Regions from separate parts of the Halobacillus salinarum genome, predicted to be linked through region 2. Evidence: riboswitches for the same ligand, from Rfam matches in the RefSeq annotation. Region 2 holds a riboswitch; the other holds the start of a gene.
The links. A riboswitch is a leader RNA that binds a small molecule or an ion and turns the genes downstream of it on or off. The one in region 2 is predicted to bind S-adenosylmethionine.
Positions count from the first base shown of each region.

Region 1: another riboswitch for S-adenosylmethionine. It lies ahead of metK (methionine adenosyltransferase); the one in region 2 lies ahead of MUN89_RS04505 (O-acetylhomoserine aminocarboxypropyltransferase/cysteine synthase family protein).

Region 1 covers NZ_CP095073.1:1,822,256-1,825,810, forward strand. The annotation lists gene pckA (phosphoenolpyruvate carboxykinase (ATP)) at 1-1,460, opposite strand, end outside; SAM riboswitch class I at 1,933-2,046, shown strand; gene metK (methionine adenosyltransferase) at 2,261-3,460, shown strand.
Region 2 covers NZ_CP095073.1:851,215-854,769, reverse strand. The annotation lists gene MUN89_RS04515 (FAD-dependent monooxygenase) at 1-966, opposite strand, end outside; gene MUN89_RS04510 (DUF2188 domain-containing protein) at 1,156-1,353, opposite strand; SAM riboswitch class I at 1,502-1,613, shown strand; gene MUN89_RS04505 (O-acetylhomoserine aminocarboxypropyltransferase/cysteine synthase family protein) at 1,733-3,430, shown strand; gene metX (homoserine O-acetyltransferase MetX) at 3,453-3,555, shown strand, end outside.

The DNA of each region.
Region 1 (3,555 bases), 970 kb from region 2:
TTTCTAGGAATTAATACTTCGTCCGGGACTCCTGGACACTGTGTAGGAATACTTAATCCAAAAACAGGGTCTTTATAGGTTTCTGTGGATTTCAATTCACCCTCCAATGCAGCATGAACCATGGAGCGGGTGTGGGAAAGGTTCATTCTTTGTCCTTTTCCAAAAGCTCCTCCGGTCCACCCTGTATTAACTAAAAATACTTCGGCGTTGAATTGATCGATCTTTTCTCCAAGCATTTCTGCATAAGTAGCTGGCGGAAGCGGCAGAAATGGAGATCCAAAACAAGCGGAAAATGTAGCTTGAGGGGACGTGATTCCTCTTTCTGTTCCTGCCAGCTTGCTCGTATAGCCGCTTAAGAAATGATACATAGCCTGTTCCTTTGTCAATTTGCTGATCGGCGGCAGTACTCCAGTTGCATCAGCCGTTAGAAATATGATCGTGTTCGGGTGTCCTGCTACGCTTGGCTGCACAGTATTTTTTATGTGGTCGAGCGGATAAGCGGCTCTCGTGTTTTCAGTTAGTGACGTATCATTATAATCAGGGGTTTTCGTATGTTCATTTAAAATAACGTTTTCCAAAACGGCACCGAAATGAATGGCTTCAAAAATCTGCGGCTCTTTTTCTTTGGACAGATTAATGCATTTCGCATAACATCCACCTTCAATATTAAAAACGCCATAGTTTGACCATGCATGTTCGTCATCCCCGATTAAACGGCGGTCTGCATCAGCAGATAAGGTGGTTTTCCCTGTTCCGGATAGCCCGAAAAAGAGTGCAACATCCCCTTCTAAGCCGATGTTGGCTGAACAATGCATGGGAAGGACGTTTTTTTGTGGAAGAATATAATTCATAACAGAAAAAATGGATTTCTTAATTTCTCCTGCGTACTCTGTACCGCCGATAAGTACAATGCGGTGCTTAAAGGAGATCATGATGAATGCTTCTGAATTCGTACCATCTACATTTGGAATCGCTTTAAATGTTGGAGCAGAAATAACTGTGAACTCCGCTTCATGATTCAGCGTCTCTTCCTTTGTAGCCGGAATGAACATCTGTCGTGAAAATAGATTATGCCAGGCAAATTCATTAATGACTTGAATTGGAAGGCGGTAACTATTATCAGCACCAGCAAATCCTTTGAAAACGTACAATTCTTCACGAGCTTTTAAGTATCTAAGTACTTTATGGTAAAGTGTAATAAACGTTTCTTCATCAATCGGCTGGTTTACGGAACCCCAGTCAACTTTCCCTTCAGATTGATGGTCTTTAACAATGAATTTATCTTTAGGAGATCTCCCTGTATAGGCTCCGGTAGTCGCTTGTATGGCACCTTTATCTGTAAGATTGCCTTCATGACGAGCAAGGATTTTTTCAACCAGCTGTGGTACAGACAATTGATGCTTAACATGCTCTTCGGTTAATAATTGGTTTAAGTCAGACATTTGATTAATGGCACTCATATGTTTACCCGCCTTTTCGTAAAATATTTCAATAGAACAGATGCTGTAATTTGTTAATTAGTATAACACATTGTGTTTAATAGTCCACGCTATTTTATAAAAAACTGAGAGTAATTTTCCTTCTAATCAACAAAGGAAAGTCATCCATAAAAACATCCCGAACTCCTTCTTACTTTAACTTATGTGAACGACATTATTTCGTTTACTATTCATCTGCATCAGGGGATTATACATGACCCCGGAATGAAAAGATTACATAAAGATCGTGCTTATAAAAAGTCAAACGTTTACGGGCATGCTTCATATGGTGATTATAAAACTTAGTGGTAACAATGTGCAGTCATTTGGTTCTTGGTAAGGGAATTTTCTTTCATAATGTCAAAGGATCTATTAATGGAAGATATGGCTTAGTCTGCAGCCATTTAATTGACAATACTAAGGGATTTCGTTACGATAATTTCGAACGGAAACTCTCTTATCCAGAGTCGGTGGAGGGACAGGCCCTTTGAAACCCGGCAACCCGTCAATCTTGACACGGTGCTAACCTGAAGCAAGGAGTACGTAAAACCTCCTTGGACGATAAGAGCGAAAGGAAGCACCCCCTTTCCTCGAGTAAGGAAGGGTTTTTTCTTTTTATAAGGAAATATCTGTCTAAGCTGTTTACAGCTGTAACCTACTCAAATCATCCGATTATGGTTTGGATACTATAATCTCCATATAGTGAAGATCTTAATGATCAATATCCTGGAAAGAGTTCCGTCTAATAATTTGTGCATGGAAAGAAGGAGGAGTTTTTGAGAATGTCTGCCAATCGTCGTTTGTTTACATCTGAATCTGTTACGGAAGGTCATCCTGATAAAATCTGTGACCAGATTTCTGATGCCATTTTGGACGAGATTTTAAAAAATGACCCGAATGCAAGGGTAGCTTGTGAAACAACAGTTACTACTGGACTTGTACTCGTCTCGGGAGAAATCAGTACAAATACTTATGTTGATATACCAGCCATTGTCCGCCAGACTATTAAGGACATCGGCTATACCCGTGCTAAATATGGATTTGATGCAGATACTTGTGCGGTACTTACTGCTATTGACGAACAGTCACCTGATATTGCTGGAGGCGTAGACGTAGCTTATGAAGCGCGTGAAGGTCAGATGAGCGATGAAGAAATTGAATCGATTGGTGCCGGAGACCAGGGGTTAATGTTCGGTTATGCCAATAATGAAACGAAAGAACTGATGCCTCTTCCAATCTCGCTTGCCCACAAGCTCTCGAAGCGTTTAGCTGATGTCAGGAACGATGGAACTCTTGCTTATTTGCGTCCAGACGGAAAAACACAGGTAACGATTGAGTATGATGACAATGATCAGCCGGTTCGAGTGGATACGATCGTTATTTCAACTCAGCATGCTGAGGAAGTCACACTGGAGCAAATAAAAAAGGACTTGAAAAAGTTTGTTATTGAACCAGTAGTTCCAACAGAGTTCATTGATAAGGAAACAAAATATTTCATTAATCCTACCGGTCGTTTTGTCATTGGAGGACCACAAGGGGATGCAGGACTTACAGGCCGGAAGATTATCGTAGACACATATGGCGGATACGCCCGCCATGGAGGCGGTGCCTTCAGTGGGAAGGACGCCACGAAAGTGGACCGTTCAGCGGCTTATGCTGCTCGTTATGTGGCTAAAAATATCGTAGCAGCCGGTTTAGCGGAGTCTTGTGAAGTGCAGCTTGCTTATGCCATTGGAGTGGCACAGCCTGTTTCGATTTCCATCAACACAAATGGAACGGGGAAAGTCTCCGAGGAAAAACTAGTTAAGGCTGTTCGGGATTTATTTGACTTGAGGCCAGCTGGAATTATAAAGATGCTTGATTTACGCAGACCGATTTATCGCCAGACTGCTGCCTATGGTCATTTTGGACGCACTGATGTAGAATTCCCGTGGGAAAAAACAGACAAAGCGATGGAGTTAAAAAGTCTCTTAGAACAATAAGTGTTACATCGTTCTTGAAGAAATATCAGGAACGATGTTTTTTTTATGAAATATTACATAAAATGACCAAGAAAGGCTCTCGAAGCCTTATAGGT
Region 2 (3,555 bases):
CACTTTGTCCCACGTTCTCCCTCTGTCCAGTGATTGGATAGACTCTGCTAATAAAAAGGACTGCATAAAAGCATCGTTCAGTCCAAGTCCTGTACTTGGATCTTTGCAGTGAGCCGCATCCCCGATTAACACCCATCCTTTACCAGCAGGTTCCTTGAAGAAGTTTGGAACACCTCTTGTTCCGATGATTTTATGCTCTAGACGAGCACCCTTCAACCGGCTTTTCATCCCATACAACTGCTTATATGTATTCTCAAAAATTTCCTTAGGGGAAGCGGCAAATTTTTTGTACTCTTCCGGTTGAATTTCCATCCCTAAGCAGTCAACACCAGGCTCCATAGGAAAAATAAAAGCAATCCGACCAGCTTCAAGAAAAATTTCAGTCGTCGGTTCTGGTAAAGGTTCCACTCCTTTGTAATAACCGTAAAAAACCGGTCGAAGAGGAGCGGTATCCGCGTAACTTCCAGCCTTTACCCAGCGGGCAATCGCTGAATACTTTCCATCTGCCCCAACCACAATTTCTGCGGTTGCTTTGTTGAAGTGCCCCTGTTTATTCACAAAGACAACTCCTGTCACTGCATCGTCTTCCCAGATCAGCTCCTGCACATTTGTTTCTTCAAGAAAGGTCACGGAAGAATAAGACTGAGCTTTATTCACAAGTATTTCATCCAGCCATTTTCGTCTTGGAATAATAGTGTAGGCAGACCTTGGACCCTCTACGAAGCTTTTTCCTATATAGGTGCGCATGCGTGTGATTTTTCTCAGTCCACTAGACTCAACAGCTTGAAGCACTCCTAATTCTTTTAAGTACTCAACATGGGATAGGTGATGAGTAGACAGCGTATCACTAGGGAATTGTGCTTTGTCTATTAACAACACCCGTTTCCCCATCTTTCCTAGCAAAACAGCGAGACTGGCACCAGCTGCCCTTGCCCCTGTAATAATCACATCATAGTCCTTGTTCATTTCGTGTTCACCTCACTCTACTAGAGTAACGTGAACGGAGCGGAAAAACTATTAAAACCGCCAAGTATTTAATAGTATGGATTGAAATGAATCTTCTCCCCCCTTAGAACCACGTTGTTGAGGGAGCAAATGAAAGGCTGCCGATTTCTATTTCGACAGCCCGCTTCTTTACTATTTACTCTCAGATGCTTAATATGTTCTTTCTTCTTCTACCTCGTGATTCTGGTCCATAATGATGACACGGCTCGGTTTATTTTTTTGAGCGATCTCTTCTGCTTCTGCGATAGCCGCATCCCGCTCATCATACAGCTTTTCAGGAGCTACATCCTCAATCTTAACCATCCAGCCGGTAACATCTTTATTTGGCACTACACTATATTCTTTCATACGTAAAATCCTCTCCTTCATTAGCTTTGTAAACCATTCCCAATAGCACAGAAAATCAAACATGGCATGGAATTGAAAAAATAGTTTGACAATATAACGAAGTCCTTTTATAATTCGATACAAGTGAAAAATTCCATACGGTAACAATCTCTTATCGAGAGTGGCGGAGGGACTAGGCCCTGTGACGCCCGGCAACCTTCAAGCGCGTGCTTGAAAAGGTGCTAATTCCTACAGGTCGATTGTGATCTGAAAGATGAGAGGAGGAAATGATTTATTCGCCCTCTTCTTTCTGATAAGAAGAGGGCTTTTCATATTCTCTCAAGCTTTTGACCTTGGAAATCCATACCCTAGACTACCTAAAATTCAAGGAGGATTTCGCATGACTTTACCATTTCATGAATTTAAACCGGAAACACTTTTGCTGCACGGAGGGCAGGAGCCTGATCCGACTACTGGATCCCGGGCTGTCCCCATTTATCAAACGACTTCGTATGTATTCAGAGATACAGACCACGCACGTGACCTGTTTGCTTTGGCGGAACCGGGTAATATCTATTCTAGAATTATGAATCCTACTGTTGATGCCTTGGAACAGCGCATTGCTCTCTTAGAAGACGGAGCAGCAGCAGTGGCCACCTCTTCAGGAATGGCAGCCATTACACTGGCTATCTTAAATATCGCGGAGTCTGGAGATGACATTGTAACCTCCTCTAACCTTTACGGAGGAACTTATAATTTATTCGTGCAAACTTTACCGCGTTATGGCATTAACGTCCATTTTGTTGAGGGAACGGAGCCGGAAGATTTTGCTAAAGCTATTACCCCCAATACAAAAGCTATCTTTGCCGAGACCATTGGCAATCCAAGTCTAAATGTTTTAGATATTGAAGGGGTTGCGGACGTAGCCCACGACCATCATATCCCATTAATTATTGATAATACGTTTGCTACTCCTTACGTCTGCAAACCGATCTCCTGGGGAGCGGACATCGTTGTTCATTCTGCCACAAAATGGATCGGCGGACATGGAACAACGATTGGAGGCATTGTTGTCGACAGCGGCCGCTTTGACTGGAATCATGAGAAGTTCCCAGGCTTCACTGAACCTGATGAAAGTTACAATGGCATTCGCTTCGGAATTGATGTCGGGCCTGTTGGATATGCCATTAAATTACGTGTGCAGCTGCTGCGTGACATTGGAGCATGTTTAAGTCCCCAAAATGCTTTCCTTCTTTTGCAAGGCCTGGAAACGCTGCACGTTCGAGTAAAGCACCATGCCGATCAGGCATTAGAGCTTGCTGAATATTTAAATGAGCACGACGGCGTAGCGTGGGTGAACTTCCCTGGACTAAAGAATCACCCTACTTATGCGCTTGCTGAAAAGTATTTGCGCTACGGCTATGGATCAATCATTGTTTTTGGAATAAAAGGCGATCGCGACGATGGAAGAAAAGTCATTAACCAAACGTCTTTATGGTCGCATGTTGCCAATGTAGGAGATGCGAAATCACTTATTATCCACCCTGCATCGACAACTCACCAGCAGCTAAGTGCGGAGGACTTAAAAAAATCAGGTGTAACAGAAGAATTAATCCGCCTGTCCGTAGGTTTGGAATCGCTCGAGGATTTAATTGCCGATCTGGATTTTGCTATTGAAAAAGCTACCGGTCATTCTAAACCTTACAAGCAACCGAAACATATCGCAGCCCAGGTCCTCGAATCTTCTTTAGACCGTTCTAATGGGGAGTTAAGGAAAAAGACCATTGTAGCTGCGTCAGGATCACCTGAAGAGGAATTTTCTGAGGAACTGAAAAGGTTGGAACGCTTAGGCTTTGAAGTGCTTCCTGTTAAGAGCCTTAAAGAAATTGACCCGGCCACAACAATTGATGTTCTCTACTTGCCAAAGCTAAGCGAATCATTAATTAAGGAGGCTGAAGAATTGGACCCCGCGCTTATTTGGTCTAAAACGCCATTAAACATTGAAGATAAGCGGGTAATCTCAGGAATTCAATTGTATGATGCCGCAACATCTATTCGAGAAGGAAAATCTTTTCAGGAAGCTCCACTATCTGTGTAAGTATAAAAAAGGAGGCAGCAGCATGTCACTAACAAACCCCACCCACTCTAAGCAAAGTTCCGCGGCCATATCGATCGGTGCGTTCACCTTTGAATGCGGCGAGACCCTTGAAGACGTAGTACTCG